Regions from separate parts of the Embleya sp. NPDC059237 genome, predicted to be linked through region 2. Evidence: predicted binding sites of a transcription regulator. Region 2 holds the regulator's gene; each other region holds the start of a gene.
The links. The regulator HrcA, encoded in region 2, represses chaperone genes, less so after heat shock. The targets are predictions, from matches to a motif close to TTNGCACTCNGNNNNNCNGAGTGCNAA.
Positions count from the first base shown of each region.

Region 1: the regulator HrcA is predicted to act here: its motif matches at 2,151-2,177, upstream of groES (co-chaperone GroES).
Region 3: the regulator HrcA is predicted to act here: its motif matches at 3,935-3,961, upstream of groL (chaperonin GroEL).

Region 1 covers NZ_JBHZAE010000012.1:191,551-197,224, reverse strand. The annotation lists gene ACFXKZ_RS33025 (polysaccharide deacetylase family protein) at 1-832, shown strand, start outside; gene ACFXKZ_RS33020 (methyltransferase domain-containing protein) at 851-2,038, opposite strand; gene groES (co-chaperone GroES) at 2,319-2,627, shown strand; gene groL (chaperonin GroEL) at 2,762-4,390, shown strand; gene ACFXKZ_RS33005 (SDR family oxidoreductase) at 4,599-5,417, shown strand; gene ACFXKZ_RS33000 (WhiB family transcriptional regulator) at 5,619-5,674, opposite strand, start outside.
Region 2 covers NZ_JBHZAE010000007.1:407,985-413,658, reverse strand. The annotation lists gene ACFXKZ_RS24075 (NAD(P)H-dependent flavin oxidoreductase) at 1-993, opposite strand, end outside; gene dnaJ (molecular chaperone DnaJ) at 2,302-3,435, opposite strand; gene hrcA (heat-inducible transcriptional repressor HrcA) at 3,438-4,454, opposite strand; gene ACFXKZ_RS24060 (MBL fold metallo-hydrolase) at 4,605-5,360, shown strand; gene ACFXKZ_RS24055 (DUF3097 domain-containing protein) at 5,390-5,674, shown strand, end outside.
Region 3 covers NZ_JBHZAE010000003.1:401,520-407,193, forward strand. The annotation lists gene ACFXKZ_RS12420 (hypothetical protein) at 1-1,025, opposite strand, end outside; gene ACFXKZ_RS12425 (Uma2 family endonuclease) at 1,310-1,927, opposite strand; gene groL (chaperonin GroEL) at 2,148-3,776, opposite strand; gene ACFXKZ_RS12435 (cold-shock protein) at 4,658-4,861, opposite strand; gene ACFXKZ_RS12440 (MoaD/ThiS family protein) at 5,283-5,561, opposite strand; gene thrC (threonine synthase) at 5,558-5,674, opposite strand, start outside.

The sequences.
Region 1 (5,674 bases), on a different contig from region 2:
CGGCGTACTGCTGCTCGCGCTGACCGGCTGCGGCGGCGGATCCGACGGCACGTCGTCGGTGAAGGCGACCCGGGCACCCTCCGGCGGCACCTCGACCGCAGCCGCCAAACCGGCGCCTGCGGCCAAGCCGGACACCCCCGGCGCCGACCCCGCCACGCTCGCCGCGAAGTGGAACCTGAAGCCGTTCGCCGCGCCGCCGGCCCCGCCCGCGGACAAGCCGATCAAGGGGGGCGGGCCCAAGCCGCCGGTGGTGGAGAAGATCCCCACGCAGGAGAAGATCGTGTTCATCACGATCGACGACGGCGCGGAGAAGGATCCCAAGTTCCTGGACATGATGCGGGACCTGCGTATCCCGGTGGCGATGTTCCTCAACGACACCTACGTGCGCCAGGACCCGGAATACTTCCGCAAGCTCCAGGACCTCGGCGCCACCGTGCAGAACCACACGCTCTCCCACCCCGACCTGAAGACCCTGGGCGCCGACGCGCAAAAGCACCAGATCTGTGGCCAACAGGACCGGCTCGGCGAGCTGTACGGCAAACGCCCGACGTTGTTCCGCCCGCCCTACGGCAACTGGAACGCGACCACGCAGACGGTGGCCGGCGGTTGCGGCGGGATCGGCGCGATCGTCAAGTGGCAGGAGTCGATGCAGATCAACGACATGCAGTACGTGGGGGAGAAGAAGCTGCACCCGGGCGACATCATCCTGGCCCACTTCCGCGGCCCCGGTGAGCTCAAGGGCACCACGATGACCGAGATGTTCGGCAACATGCTGCGCAAGATCCAGGCCCAGGGCTTCACGATCGCGCGCCTGGAGGACTACATCGGCTGAGGACCGCCTCGGCCCCGGTCACCCGCTGTCGGACACCGGGTGACCGATCAGCATCGTGGGCGCGCCCGCCACCCGGGTCAGCAGCACCGTGGCCGCGTTCGGACCGGTGGGGCGGACCCGGCGGCGGACCTCCTCCGGCTCGACCGCCGAGCCGCGCTTCTTGACCGTCAGGGTGCCGACGCCGCGCTCGCGCAGCAGGGCCTTGAGCCGCTTGAGGTTGAACGGCAACACGTCGGTGATCTCGTACACGCTCGCGAACGCGGTGTGCACCAGCCGGTCCGAGGTCAGGTAGGCGATCGTCTCGTCCACCAGGTTGCCGTCCACCAACTCGCTGACCTCGGACACCAGGTGGGCCCGGATCACCGCGCCGTCCGGCTCGTAGAGGTAGCGGCGCATCGGGCCCACCGGCGCCTGCCGGACGACCCCCGAGGTCAGCTCGGCGCCGCCGGGCAGCAGGGTGGCACGCAGGCCGGCCCGGGCGAGCCCGCCCCACCACAACACCGCCTCCTTGACGTCGCCGCGGTCGGAGACCCACTCCGCCTCCATGCCGGCGGGCACGATCTCGTGTGGGATGCCGGGGGCGACCTTGGCCGCGCCGGCGGGGACGCGGGCGGCGAGGGTGGTCAGGAACGAGAAGGGCGGCGCGTACGACTCGGGGTCGAAGGTGCGGCCGCGGGCGGTGCGTCGGGCCGGGTCGATCAACGCCGCGTCGTAGCCGGACGGATCCACCGCGGTCGCGTCCGCGCACTCGACCGTGATCAGGTCGGCCAGGCCCAGCGCCTCCGCATTGGCCCGCGCCACCGCGCAGGTCGGCGGATCGAGGTCGACCGCGTGCACCGCGATCCCGGCGCGGGCCAGCGCGAGCGCGTCGCCGCCGATGCCGCAGCACAGGTCGATCGCCCGGCGGACGCCGGCCGCGGCCAGCCGGACGGCCCGGTGGTCGGCCACCGAGGTCCGGGTGGACTGCTCCAGGCCGTTGGCCGTGAAGAACATCCGGTCCGCGTCCGCCCCGAACTTGGCCCGGCCACGCTGCCGCAACCGGGACTGGGTGAGCGCGGCGGCGATCAACTCCTGCGGATGTTCCCGACGCAACCGGGTGGCCAGCGACAACTCGTCCGCGGCGTCGTGTTCGGCCAGCAGGTCGAGCAGGGCGCGGCCCTCGTCGGTCCGCAGCGCGGTGAGGGCTTCGATGGCGTCGGTGTGCACCCGGCCATTCTCGCCGAGCGCCCGGCCCCCCTCGATCCGTGGCCCATCGGCATGAAGCCGGCCCCTCGATCCGTGGCGCATCGGTATGAAGAACGCTCGCGACGCGCTGAATCTGGCACTCTGGTTGACGGAGTGCTAACCGCCACCTAGTGTCTGTGCTGGCACTCTCCCCATGAGTGTGCCAGTGCGATACGAGCAGGTCCGGCACCCGCGACGACGGATCTGTCCCATTCGCCGACAGACATTTTTCCGTGAGATCTCCGAAGGGGGAGGTCGCATCGTGACGACCGCCAACACCAAGGTTGCCATCAAGCCGCTCGAGGACCGCATCGTGGTTCAGACGCTTGAGGCCGAGCAGACCACCGCGTCGGGTCTCGTGATCCCGGACACCGCCAAGGAGAAGCCCCAGGAGGGCGTCGTCCTGGCCGTGGGCCCGGGTCGTTTCGAGGACGGTCAGCGTCTGCCGCTCGACGTCGCCGTCGGTGACACCGTGCTGTACAGCAAGTACGGCGGCACCGAGGTGAAGTACAACGGCGAGGAATACCTCGTTCTCTCGGCCCGCGACGTGCTCGCGATCATCGAGAAGTGACATCGCGCTGACGCGCCGGAACCGGTGACGGTTCGACGACCCCGCCCCGGATCGCCCTGCCCTCGCGGCCGGTGGACCCGGGGCGGAGTCGGTTGTACGACGTCGAAAAGCAACCTTTAAGGACGAAGACCCTCATGGCGAAGATCCTCCAGTTCGACGAGAAGGCCCGGCGGTCGCTGGAGCGCGGCGTCAACGCGCTGGCCGACACCGTCAAGGTCACGCTCGGCCCCAAGGGCCGCAATGTCGTGATCGACAAGAAGTTCGGTGCCCCGACCATCACCAACGACGGCGTGACCATCGCCCGTGAGGTGGAGCTCGAGGACGCGTACGAGAACCTTGGCGCGCAGCTCGCCAAGGAGGTCGCGACCAAGACCAACGACATCGCGGGTGACGGCACCACCACCGCGACGGTGCTCGCCCAGGCGCTGGTGCGCGAGGGTCTGCGCAACGTGGCCGCCGGCGCGGCCCCGATGGACCTGAAGAAGGGCATCGACCTCGCCGTCGCCGCCGTGTCCGAGCAGCTGCTCGGCACCGCCCGCGCGATCGACGGCAAGGAGGACATCGCCGCCGTCGCCGCGCTGTCCGCCCAGGACAAGCAGATCGGCGAGCTGATCGCCGAGGCCATGGACAAGGTCGGCAAGGACGGTGTGATCACCGTCGAGGAGTCCCAGACCATGGGTCTGGAGCTGGAGTTCGCCGAGGGCCTTCAGTTCGACAAGGGCTACCTGTCGCCGTACATGGTCACCGACCAGGAGCGTATGGAGGCCGTCCTCGACGACCCGTACATCCTGATCCACCAGGGCAAGATCTCGGCCATCGCCGAGCTGCTGCCGCTGCTGGAGAAGATCATCCAGGCCGGCGCGTCGAAGCCGCTGCTGATCGTGGCCGAGGACGTGGACGGCGAGGCGCTGTCCACCCTGGTCGTGAACAAGATCCGCGGCACCTTCAACGCGGTCGCGGTCAAGGCCCCGGGCTTCGGCGACCGCCGCAAGGCGATGCTGGAGGACATGGCGATCCTGACCGGCGGTCAGGTCATCGCCCCCGAGGTCGGCCTCAAGCTCGACCAGGTCGGCCTGGAGGTGCTGGGCAGCGCCCGTCGCATCACCATCACCAAGGACGCCACCACCCTGGTGGACGGCGCCGGCGACGGTGCCGCGATCGCCGACCGGGTCAAGCAGATCAAGCGTGAGATCGAGTCCACGGACTCCGACTGGGACCGCGAGAAGCTGCAGGAGCGGCTCGCGAAGCTGGCCGGCGGCGTGTGCGTGATCCGCGTGGGCGCGGCCACCGAGGTCGAGCTCAAGGAGAAGAAGCACCGTCTCGAGGACGCGGTCTCCGCGACCCGTGCGGCCATCGAGGAGGGCATCGTCGCCGGCGGCGGCACCGCCTTGGTGCACGCGGCCTCGGTGCTCGCGGAGAACCTGGGCCAGACCGGCGACATCGCGACCGGTGTCGCGGTCGTGCGTCGCGCCGTGGTCGAGCCGCTGCGCTGGATCGCCGAGAACGCGGGCCTCGAGGGCTACGTGATCGTCAACAAGGTGCAGGAGCTCGGTGTCGGGCACGGCTTCAACGCCGCGACCGGCGAGTACGGCAACCTGGTCGACTCGGGCGTCATCGACCCGGTCAAGGTGACCCGCTCCGCGCTGCAGAACGCCGCGTCGATCGCGTCGCTGCTGCTCACGACCGAGACCCTGGTCGTCGAGAAGCCGGCCGAGGAAGAGCCCGCCGGGCACAGCCACGGCGGCCACGGCCACGCGCACTAGTTCCACGCGCATCGGTTCCGCGTGCCCGGGCTCCCCGCGCACCGGTTCCACCCCGCACGTCCCCGACGGGCCCGACCGCATCCCCGCGGTCGGGCCCGTCGGCCTTTTCGCCGCCGGCCCGATCTGCGAGAGTGCCCCGAGCCCGATAACTGACGGACCGTCAGCCGCCGGGTGCGGCCGATCCCGTCGAGCAGCACGAAGGAGACACATGGGTACCTACGCGATCACCGGCGCGGCCTCCGGCCTGGGCGCCGCGACCAAGGCCCGGCTGGAGGCGGACGGGCACCGGGTGATCGGCGTCGATCTGCGCGACGCCGACGTCACCGTGGACCTGGGCACGGCCGCGGGTCGGGCCGAGGCGATCACGCGGGTCACCGAGCTGTCCGGCGGCGTGCTCGACGGCTTCGTGCCGTTCGCGGGCCTGGCCGCGGCCACCGGTCGGTCGGGCGGCCTGCTGGTGTCGGTGAACTACTTCGGCGCGATCGTGCTCCTGGAGGGGCTGCGTCCGCTGCTCGCCGCGGGCGACGGCGCCTCGGTCGTGCTGATCAGCTCGAACTCCACGACGGCGCAGCCGAACTGGCCGGTCGAGGTGGCCGACTTGTGCCTGTCCGGGGACGAGGCGGGGGCGAGCGCGGCCGCCGAGGCGTTCGGCGAGTTCGCGGCGCTGCAGGCCTACCCCGCGACCAAGGCGGCGCTCGCCTGGTACGCCCGCACCCGGTGCGCCGAGTACATCGCCGACGGTATCCGGCTCAACGCCATCGCGCCGGGCCTGATCGAGACCCCGATGACGGCCGAGGGGCGCACCGACCCGCTGACCGCCGAGGGCATGGAGATGTTCCTGAACACCATCCCGGCCGGTCGCGGCGGCCGGCCCGAGGAGATCGCCGCGCTGGTGGCGTTCCTGCTCGGCGGTGAGTCGAGCTTCTTCGTCGGCTCCGTGGTCTTCTGCGACGGCGGCACCGACGCCTCCTTCCGGGGCAAGGACTGGCCGAAGGTGTGGGAGATGGACGTGTCCGCCTTCCAATAACGGGCCGAACCCTCCCGCACGTCCCGTGCCGACACGTGTCGCGCGCCCGGCCCGTGTCGACGTTCGGCGGCCCGCCTCCTGGCTTGGGGGCGGGCCGCCGAACGTTTCACGATGGTGTTGTCGGGCTCCGCCATGGGTGCGGCAGGCGAGGCGTGGACGCCCGTGGGGGTCGATACGTGGGAGATCGTGGAGGTCAGGGCGTCACGGACGCGCGCCGCTCGCCGCGGCCGCCCGTTCCGCGGCGACCCCGTGCCGGC
Region 2 (5,674 bases):
GAGGCGCCGGCCCTGACCGGCCCACAGGGCCAGACCGTCGGCCTCGCCGCGCGCGGCGGCGGCCTTGCGGATCGGCGCGACCAGGTGGTGGACGTACGGGTAGACCCCGGGGGCCTCGGCCTCGTGCCGGGCGACGAAGCCGTTGTGCAGCCCCCGCGCCCAGCGGCCGGAGAAGGCGCGAGTGAGCACGCTGCGCTCGAAGGCGGGGTCGCCGAGCGCGGCCTTGTGCGCGGTCGAGGCGACGCTTTCCGGGCAGCGCAGGAAGGCGGTGCCCAGTTGGGCGGCGCTCGCCCCGGCGAGCCGGACCGCCTCGACCTGTCGGCCGGTCATCAGGCCGCCGGCGGCGATCAGCGGGAGGTCGGTCTCGGCGGCGATCAGGGTGAGCAGCGTGAGCAGGCCGTACGGGGCGGGGGCGTCGGGGTTGTCGAAGCTGCCCTGGTGGCCGCCGGCCTCGCCGCCCTGGACACACAGCGCGTCGACGCCGTGCGCGACGGCGAGCCGGGCCTCCTCGGGGGTGGTGACGGTGGCGACGGTGAGCGTCCCGGCCGCCCGGAGTGCGGCCACCGCCTCGATGTCGGGCAGGCCGAAGGTGAAGCTCACCACGGGGACGGGGCGGGCCAGGAGGAGGTCGAGCTTGGCGTCCCAGTCGTCGCGCTCGACGCCCGGCGCGGGGGTACCGACGCTGCCGCCGTAGCGCGCGGCGGCCCGGGCCAGCGAGCGGGCGTAGCGCGCGGTGAGCTCGTCCTCGGCGCGGGTGGGCGGCGGCTGCGGCATGAACGCGTTGACCCCGAACGGCACGTCACCGACCAGCGAACGCAACTCCTCGATCTCGGCACCCAAGGCCGCGGCCGACCGATACCCGGCCGCCAAAAACCCGAGCCCCCCGACACGGGTGACCGCCGCCGCCAACGCGGGCCCACTCGCTCCGGCCATCGGCGCCTGCACGATCGGCAGTTCGGTCAGCCGGGTCGGATCGACGTTCGTCGCCATCATGCTCCCCGTTCCCTCGATCGACGGCACACCCGCAACCCACCCAAGCCTAGGCGCCCCCGGAGCCCCCCGAATCGAGTCCCACCCACGGACCCACCAACACGCCGCCGGGCGGCTCGATCGCGGCCGATAAACGAACGCGGGGACGCGGGGACCGGGAGCGGTCACGTCACACCTTTGGTTGCGGATGGCCGGTGCGACCGGTCCGAGTCGGTGGTGGGCCGCCGCCGGCGTGCGGGGCTCCGAGACTTCGAGGTCCTGACGAGACGAGCGTGTTGGTTGGGGGAAAAGCGGCCGGCAGCGGCGGGCGGGGTGGGTGCTCGGGTTGGGTTCGCCGGGCGTGCGTTTTTGAGTGGGTCGGGTGTTCCCCGGCGGGGGTTGCGCTTGTGGTTGCGGGTAGCTGGTGCGGGGCTGGTCCGAGTCGGTGGTGGGCCGCCGCCGGCGTGCGGGGCTCCGGAACCTGGGTTTCCCGGCGAGACGCGCGTGTTGCTCGGCGGGAACCGGCCGGCAGCGAGGAGCAGGAGGGCGGTCGGGTCGAGTCCTCCGGAGGGCCTTACGAGTGAGCCGGGGTGTTTCAGGGTTTTTGGACGGGTGTTGGGGTTCGAAACCGGATCGCGGTGGGTGGTTGTGGGCTTCGAGCTTCGGTGACCTGCGGTTTTGCGAGATCGAGGCGGGAAGTCGGGCGACGAGTGCCGGTTTCGTGCGCTCCGACCCCCTCAGCACCGGAGCGGAGACCAAAACCGCTCACTCGGAGTTGGCTTCGAGCACTGCGGCCCCACAGAGGCGGTCAAGAAGACCGAAAGTGCCCAGCGGTAGCCGAAACCGGATCCCGAGACACCTCAAACGCTCTCCCCTCCGCGCTGACCTGCGGTTTTCTCCCACCCCGAGGCCACGGCACCCAACGCCGTCCGGTTTCGTGCCTCTCGCTCCCACACACGCTCACCACACCGCGAAATGCCCTGCTCAACCCACTCGGAAGGGCCCCCAGAGGACCCATCCCAACCGCCCTCCCACTCCCCCGCTGCCGGCCGGTTTTCGCCGAGCAGCGCACCCGCCCCGCCGACGCCCCGCAGTACCCGAGCCCCGCACGCCGGCCGGCGGCGGCTCAGCCCACGGCTCGGGGCGGCCTCGGCGTCACTCGGTCAAGGCATGCCGTGACCGCTTCGCGTTGTCGGGCGCGGTCGGGTGCAGCCCGTCCGGCGTTCGAGGGCGCTCGCCGCAGGCGGCCCGAGGGCGCGATCGGGCGCCGGACGCGGCCGAATCGCAGCCCGTCCGGCGCCTGAGGACGACGTCACGACGCGCCGCCGCCCGCTACCGGCCGTTGAAGGCGTCCTTCAGGCGCGAGAACAGGCCCTGTTGGCCCGGCGTGAATTGTCCCGACGGGCGTTCCTCGCCGCGCAGCTTGGCCAGGCGGCGGAGCAGTTCCTCCTGCTCGGGGTCGAGCTTGTTCGGCGTTTGCACCTCGACGTGCACGACCAGGTCGCCTCGGCCGCCGCCGCGCAGGTGGGTGATGCCCCGCCCGTGCAGCGGGATCGACTGGCCCGACTGGGTGCCCGGGCGGATGTCGATCTCCTCCGTGCCGTCCAGCGTCTGCAGCGGCACCTTCGTACCGAGCGACGCCGCCGTCATCGGGATGGTGACCGTGCAGTGCAGGTCGTCGCCGCGCCGCTGGAAGGTGGCGTGCGCGACCTCGACGATCTCCACGTAGAGATCGCCCGCCGGGCCGCCGCCGGGGCCGACCTCGCCCTCGCCCGCGAGCTGGATCCGCGTACCGCTGTCCACGCCCGCCGGGATCTTGACGGTGAGCGTGCGCCGCGCGCGGATGCGGCCGTCGCCCGCGCACTCGGGGCACGGGTGCGGGACCACGGTGCCGAAGCCCTGACACTGCGGACACGGCCGCGACGTCATGACCTGGCCCAGGAACGACTTGGTGACCTGGCTGACCTCGCCCCGCCCGCGGCACATGTCGCAGGTCTGCGCCGTGGTGCCCGGGGCCGCGCCCTCGCCGTTGCACGTGTTGCACGTGACGGCGGTGTCCACCTGGATCTCCCGGGTGGTGCCGAAAGCGGCCTCTTCGAGGGTGATCTCGATCCGGATCATCGCGTCCTGGCCGCGGCGCGTGCGCGAGCGCGGTCCGCGCTGGCTGGCCTGGCCGAAGAACGCGTCCATGATGTCGCTGAACCCGAAGCCGGCCTGGCCGAAGCCACCACCGCCCCCGCCGCCCCCGGAGGACAGCGGGTCGCCGCCGAGGTCGTACATCTGACGCTTCTGCGGGTCCGAAAGGACCTCGTAGGCGTTGTTGATCTCCTTGAACCGGTCCTGCGTCTTCGGGTCCGGATTGACGTCCGGGTGCAGCTCCCGAGCGAGCCGGCGGAAGGCCTTCTTGATTTCCTCCGGGGTGGCGTCGCGCCGTACCCCGAGGACCTCGTAGTAATCGGTAGCCAACTCTACGACTCCGCGAGGATCTGTCCGACGTACCGTGCCACGGCGCGCACCGCTCCCATCGTTCCGGGGTAGTCCATCCGGGTCGGCCCGAGTACCCCGAGCTTCGCCAGTGTTTCCTGCCCACTGCCGTATCCGACGGCGACCACCGAGGTCGCGGCCAGTCCTTCGTGCATGTTCTCGTGTCCGATCCGCACGACCATGCCCGGGTCGGTCGCCTCGCCCAACAGCCGCAGCAATACGACGTGTTCCTCGAGCGCTTCCAGGACCGGGCGGATCGTGTTCGGGAAGTCCATGCCGAAACGGGTCAGGTTGGCCGTCCCGGCCAGGACGACCTTCTCTTCCTTGTGCTCGACCAGGGTGTCGAGCAGGGTGGCCAGGATGCCCGCCACGATCGGCCGTTCCTCGGCGGTGAACGGCTCGGCGAGATCCTGGACCAGCAACGGCACATCGGCGAACCGCTTGCCGGTGATGCGGCTGTTCAGCCGCGCCCGGACGTCGGCGAGCAGGTTTTCGCCGACCGGGCCCGGCGTGTCCATCACCCGCTGCTCGACCCGGCCCGTGCTGGTGATCAGCACCAACATGACCCGGGTGGGCGCGAGGGTGAGCAGCTCGACGTGCCGGATCGTCGAGCGGGTCAGCGAGGGGTATTGCACGACGGCGACCTGATGGGTCAGCTGCGCGAGCAGCCGGACCGTACGGCCCACCACGTCGTCCAGGTCGACCGCGCCGGCCAGGAAGGTCTGGATCGCCCGGCGCTCGGCGCCGGACAGCGGCTTGACGCCCGCGAGGCGGTCGACGAACAACCGGTAGCCCTTGTCGGTGGGCACCCGGCCGGCGCTGGTGTGGGGCTGCGTGATGTAGCCCTCCTCCTCCAGCGCGGCCATGTCGTTGCGAATGGTGGCCGGGGAGACCCCGAGGTTGTGTCGGTCCGCGAGCGCCTTGGAGCCGACCGGCTCCTGGGTCGCCACGTAGTCCTGCACGATGGCACGCAACACGTCCTGTTTCCGATCGTCGAGCATGGTGCGCACCTCCCTGACCCGTTCTTCCACCCGTTGCCGTGTCGCGTAGGCGGTGGTTCGTCCCACTGGTTGGCACTCCGTCCCGCCGAGTGCCAGTGTACGGGTCACCCGATCCGGACCGTACCCCTGAGTCCGTGCCAAGGTTGACGCATGCTACGCGCCGAACAGCCGAAACACGCCACATGGGAGCCGATCGGGCCGGGCGTACTGCGTCGTCGGTTGCCCGGCCTCGAACTGAATGTGGCGGTCGTCACGGGGCGGGAGGGGATCCTGCTCGTGGACACCGGTTCGCACGACCACGAGGCCGCCGACATCCTGGCCTCGCTGGCCCGCGAACTGCCTGGGCACGGATTGCCCGACCGGGTGGTCGCGGTGGTGAACACCCACGGTCACTTCGACCACTGCTACGGCAACGACGAGGTGCTGCGCGCCTTCCCCGACGCGGAGATCTGGGGACACGCGGACCTGCCGCGGTATCTGGAGCGGTGGGCCGAGGCCGGTCGGGCGAGCGGCGTCGCGCACGGGTTCGACCCGGAGCTGATGCGCGCGGCGCGGATCGTGCCGCCGACCCGACCGGTGTCCACGGGCACGCCGGTGACGGTGGATCTGGGCGGGCGCGAGGTGGTGCTGTTCGCGCCCGGTCGTGGACACACCGACCACGATGTGGTCGTCCACGTACCGGACTGCGGCGTGCTGATCGCCGGGGACATGGTGGAGGAGAGCGGGCCGCCGGTCTTCGGCTCGGACGCGTTCGCCGCCGAGTGGAGTGATTCGCTGGCCCGGGTGCGGGCGTTGGACGCCAGTGTCTGGCTGCCCGGACACGGCGCGGTGGTCGACGAGGAGTTCGTGATCCGGCAAAACCGTTGGCTGGCCGAGGTGGCCGCCGGGCGCGTCGTACCGGACTGACGTACCGTCACCCGGCTAGCGTCGTGGTCATGCGCAGTTATGGACCCGAGTCGCTGATCCCGGGATGGAAGAAGGACAAGCCCGTCCCGGAGGTCGCGGCCGACCGCGACCTGGTGGTGGAGGAGGCATCCACCGGCTTCTGCGGCGCGGTGGTCCGGGTGGAGAAGACCCCCGAGGGCTACACCGTCACGCTGGAGGATCGGCACGGGCGGCTGCGGGTGTTCCCGATGGATCCGCGCGGGTTCCTGATCGACGGCGAGGTGGTCACCCTGGTCCGACCGGCCGCCCCCGGTCCGGCCCGTGCCCCGGGGCGC
Region 3 (5,674 bases), on a different contig from region 2:
AGGACGAGGGCGATCCGGCGGCCGGCCAGGTCGAGTCCGGCCGCGGTGCGCGCGGCGCGCCGGTCGAGCGCGGCGGCGACCTCGGCGGTCATGCCCTCGGCGAACGCGTACAGGTAGAGCCGGACCGCGTCGTAGCGGTCGAGGTCGACCTCGACCACCACGCCCGCCCGAGCGGCCTGCCGCTGTCCGGCCAGCCGCTGTCCGACAGTGAGCCGGGCGGCGGTCAGCTCCAGGACGCGGGCCGGCTTCTCGTTTGGGTGGAACCGGCCGCGCAGCCCCTCCAGGGTTTCGAGCGGCAACGCCGCGCCCGCTTCCAGGTCGGTGCGGGCTGCCCGGTACGCGACCGGGAGCGGCAGCGTGTACGGCCCCTCGGCGCCGAGCACGAACGCGACGCACTCGCGCACCGCGGCAGGATCGGTCCGGTCGGCCGCCCAGCGGTCGATCTCGCGGGCGAGGATGCGGTGTTCCTTCGGGTCGAGTTCGCCTCCGGCGAGTCGCTTGGTCAAGATCGCGCGCAGGATGCCGCTCAGCCGCAGACCCCACGCGTGCCGCAGGGCGCCGGCCAGCTTGTCCCGGTAGCGCACCGACCACAGTTCCAGGGCGGTGGAGCCGAGCACGGTGCGCAGGATCAGTCGGCGCACCCGCGCGTTGTTCACCCGCCGCTCGGCCAGCAGGGCGAACAGCTTGAGCCGGCGCGGCACGGTCAGCGCGGCGACCGCGGCGTGGACGGCGTCGCCGTCGTGCTCGTGCGCGGGCGTGCCGAGCAGGTGCAACACGCCGAGCTGCCGGCTGCGGTCGGTGGCCCCGGGGGAGCACACCAGGCCCGCGTACAGCCGCCGGTCCAGCGCGGCCATCGCGCGGTGCGCGTCCTCTTCGAGGGCGAGCTGCTCGTCGCGGGTGTTGTAGAAGGAGGCTCGTCCGGTCGCTGCCACGGCGACGTCCAGGAAACGCACGACGGTGGCGGCGGCCTCGGCACGGGCGGGGTTGTCGGCGCTGAGCGCGCGCACGATCTCGGTCTCGGTCATCGAAATGGGCTCCCCCGTGGGCACCCGGGGCAGGTCGCGGGTCCGGTGTTGGTCTCGGTACGTAGCCGGGACCGCTTCCAACCCATGGGAAACGGCACTGTACGAACACGCAGTTCCCCGGGTGCGATGGCATGCGACTTCGGGCAGGTCACGGGTCCCGGATAGGGATTCGAACCCCAAGCACCCCAAAAGCGCTTGTACGCCATGACAGAAGGAACACGTAGTTCCCGAAGTCGCGTCACGAGCCTACGAGCGAGCGACCGGCGATGCCGGCGAATATCGGCTCAGCCGGGGAAGTCCGAGGTGTCGAGATCGATCCCGAACGGTTCGGGCAGGGCGATCGAACGTCCGAACGACACACGATGAATGCGCTGGTGAAACCGACCATTGGGCTCGAAATGCAGGGCGACCTCCGGACCGTAGGCGCCCCAGCGGTCGACGACCAGGTACAGCGGAACCCGAGCACCCGCATACGCCCGACGCCTGTCCTCGCGGTCGTGATCCGTTCCGGGCCGCGCGGCGATCTCCACGACGAGCGCGGCATGCTCGGCGGATATCGGCAGGGTGTCGTCGTCGACGGAAATCGACGGATCGTCCTCGGGCATGATCACCAGATCGGGGGTGTACAGCCGATTCGACGGGATCAGATGCACGGCGGGGGCCTCGAAGCTCGCACAACCTTTCGGCGTGGCGCCCGCCAGAGCCCTGTGGATTCGTGCCGCGATCAGGCCGTGCTCTTTTCCCGGGGGCGGTGTCATGGTGATGTACTCGCCGGGGATCTCGGCGCGCCATCCCTTGGGGACGTTCAACTCCCGCCACGTGGTCATGAGCATGTCCCACATGGTGCGGTCGTCGGGGTCGGTCGTGTCCGCCTCGTTCGTGGGTGTGCTCGTGTCGGCCACCTCGTTCGCCCTTCACCTCGGTCCGTGTCGTTTCGGAGCGACGCTACGGGTCACGGGCTGGCCCGTGCGGCCCGAGTCGCCGGCGCCACTCGAACGAGCGAACGTGTTTCGAACCGTGCTGGAAGGGTCCGCCGGCACGCGAAAGAGGCGGCCCCGAAGGGGACCGCCTCTCGCGTGGAGCTACCGACCGGGTGGGTCGGGACTACCGATCCTCAGCGGATCAGAAGTCCATGCCGCCCATGTCCGGGGCGCCGCCGCCGGCCGGAGCGGCGTTCTTCTCCGGCTTGTCGGCGATGACGGCCTCGGTGGTCAGGAACAGCGCGGCGATCGACGCGGCGTTCTGCAGCGCGGAACGGGTGACCTTCGCCGGGTCGATGATGCCCTCGGCGATGAGGTCCACGTAGTCGCCGGTCGCGGCGTTGAGGCCGTGACCCGGGGTCAGGTTGCGCACCTTCTCCACAACCACGCCGCCCTCGAGGCCGGCGTTGACCGCGATCTGCTTGAGCGGGGCCTCGACGGCCAGGCGCACGATGTTCGCGCCGGTGGCCTCGTCGCCGTCCAGGTCGAGCTTGTCGAACGCGATGGTGGACGCCTGGAGCAGGGCCACGCCACCACCGGCGACGATGCCCTCCTCGACGGCGGCCTTCGCGTTGCGCACCGCGTCCTCGATGCGGTGCTTGCGCTCCTTGAGCTCGACCTCGGTCGCGGCACCGGCCTTGATGACCGCCACGCCGCCCGCGAGCTTCGCCAGGCGCTCCTGGAGCTTCTCGCGGTCGTAGTCCGAGTCGGAGTTCTCGATCTCGGCGCGGATCTGGTTGACCCGACCCGCGACCTGGTCCGAGTCACCGGCGCCGTCGACGATGGTGGTCTCGTCCTTGGTGACGACGACCTTGCGGGCGCGGCCGAGGAGTTCGAGACCGGCGGTGTCGAGCTTGAGGCCGACCTCCTCGGAGATGACCTGGCCACCGGTGAGGATGGCGATGTCGCCGAGCATGGCCTTGCGACGGTCGCCGAAGCCCGGAGCCTTGACGGCGACGGACTTGAAGGTGCCGCGGATCTTGTTCACGACGAGCGTGGCCAGGGCCTCGCCCTCGACGTCCTCGGAGATGATCATGAGCGGCTTGCCCGACTGCATGACCTTCTCGAGGAGCGGGAGGAGGTCCTTCACCGAGGTGATCTTCGAGTTGACGATGAGCACGTAGGCGTCTTCGAGGACGGCCTCCATGCGCTCCATGTCGGTCGCGAAGTAGGGCGAGATGTAGCCCTTGTCGAAGCGCATGCCCTCGGTGAGCTCGAGCTCGAGACCGAAGGTGTTGCTCTCCTCGACGGTGATGACGCCTTCCTTGCCGACCTTGTCCATGGCCTCGGCGATCATCTCGCCGATCAGGGGGTCAGCGGCGGAGATCGAGGCGGTGGAGGCGATCTGCTCCTTCGTCTCGACGTCCTTCGCGAGCGCGAGCAGCTGCTCGGAGACGGCCTCGACGGCCTTCTCGATGCCACGCTTGAGGGCCATCGGGTTCGCGCCGGCGGCCACGTTGCGCAGGCCCTCGCGGACGAGCGCCTGGGCGAGGACGGTCGCGGTCGTCGTACCGTCACCGGCGACGTCGTCCGTCTTCTTGGCGACCTCCTTGACCAGCTCGGCACCGATCTTCTCGTACGGGTCCTCGAGCTCGATCTCCTTGGCGATGCTCACACCATCGTTGGTGATGGTGGGCGCACCCCACTTCTTCTCGAGCACGACGTTGCGGCCCTTGGGGCCCAGCGTGACCTTGACGGCGTCGGCGAGCTGGTTCATCCCGCGCTCGAGGCCGCGGCGCGCTTCCTCGTTGAACGCGATGATCTTGGCCATGTGGTGAAGTCCTCCCAGAACGGGGGTGAGTGCCGGACCGCACAGGTGCCCGCGACGGACGACCCGACCACCGCGAGGATCCCTCCCTCACGGGTGCCGAGCCTCACCGGCCCGGTCCGTTTCTGTCACTCTCACATCCAGAGTGCTAACGCCAATGATTAGCACTCGACCATGCCGAGTGCAAGCGCAACGGGCGGGTCCGGGCCCCTCGGCCCACACCCGCGCGTGTCACACACCACCCCAACCCCCCCACCCGGGCCCCGAGGCGCGGCCCGTCCACATGCCGCGGGGCTCGGCCTCGGCCGCCCGACACGGGTACGTGTGCGCCCCCGCCCGCCTGCACGGCCCCTGGCCGGGCCCGCCCGCCCCGGCACGTCCGGAGCGGCCCCGGAACGGGAATCCCGGCTGCCGGGCCTGCGGTGGTTGCGTGGTCGCGTGGTTCGGACCACGGCGTTGCCCGCACGGCCGGGACGGGTTCGGATGTGCCGCCCCTGGGCCCACATCGGGTTCGGGCGTCGCGCCGCCCCGGCTCACGTCGGGTCCGATCGCGCCGCCGGGTCGTCTGTGGCCATGCCGAGTTCGGGTGCCGTGCCTGTGGTTGTGCGGGGGCGGGTGGCGGGCTCGGCCGCGTCGTCCGCATCGCTCTGGTGGGCCGCCTCCCGCCGGAGCGGATTCGCGTGTACCGCCGCACCCGCGCCCCGCCGCCGCCCGCACGTCGGGGCCGGGGGACAACGACCGGGGCCCGGCCCCCGCTTGGCGGGAAGGCCGGGCCCCGGTCATGGATCCGACAGGATCGGGCGCGTTATGTGCCGCGATGTGTCGTGCAGTCCGTGGTGTGGACCGTTTCAAGCAGAGGAGCAGAGGAGCGCATGGCTCCCGGTTCAGGCGGTGACGCGGACCATGTCGGCCTGCGGCCCCTTCTGCCCCTGCGAGATCTCGAACTCGACTCGCTGCCCCTCCTCGAGCGTCCGGTACCCGTCCATCTGGATCGCGCTGTAGTGGACGAAAACGTCCGCCCCACCGTCGACCGCGATGAAGCCGTACCCCTTCTCCGCGTTGAACCACTTGACGGCGCCCTGAGCCATTCCTAACTCCCCTGTTACTGGCCCTTTCACGGATACTGCACGCCGCAGCTCCGGGTTCGTATCCAGAAGGACCCGGCCCTCTGCTACGACCGCGGCTGAATGTATCCGGACGGATGCCCGGAGCAACAGGTCAATCGGACGAGAATTCCCGAGCGAATAAAACTCGCATTCTTCGCGAGTCTTAGAAAAAGCCGTATTTCAATCCACCAGGAAAACGACTTTCCGCACATATCGGATGTGATCCCGACCACGGGTTTACCGACGCGCCGCCGCCAAAGACGGGAAATGGAGCCGGTTAAACCCGGGTTACGCACAACCTTCGGCAGGAACGAAGAAATCCGCCGCGCGGTGCTCGCGCGGCGGATTTCCCGGTTCCGTTTCGTGCCCGATCGAGGAAGATCGGGACGCTCGGCCTATCGCGTCAGCAACCCCCGGCGACCGCCGGGATGATCGAAACGGTGCCCTTGTCGGGGATCGCCGTGGCGAGCCCGTCGGCGAAGCGCACGTCCTCGTCCTCCACGTACAGATTCACAAAGCGACGCAGCTTGCCCTCGTCGTCGAGGATGCGCGCGCGAATTCCGGTGTGGGCCTTTTCCAGCGAGTCCAGGACCTCGGCGAGCGTGGTGCCCTCGGCGGACACCTCCGCCGCCCCGCCCGTGTAGGTGCGCAGGATGGTCGGGATGCGAACGGAGACGCTCATGCGAGGCCGGCCTTTCGGAAGGAGTCCAGGGTGGGTCGAATGGTCGCGGTGGGTCCGGTCGTCGGCGTGACCGCGTCCAACGTCTTGAGGCCGTCGCCCGTGTTGAGCACGAC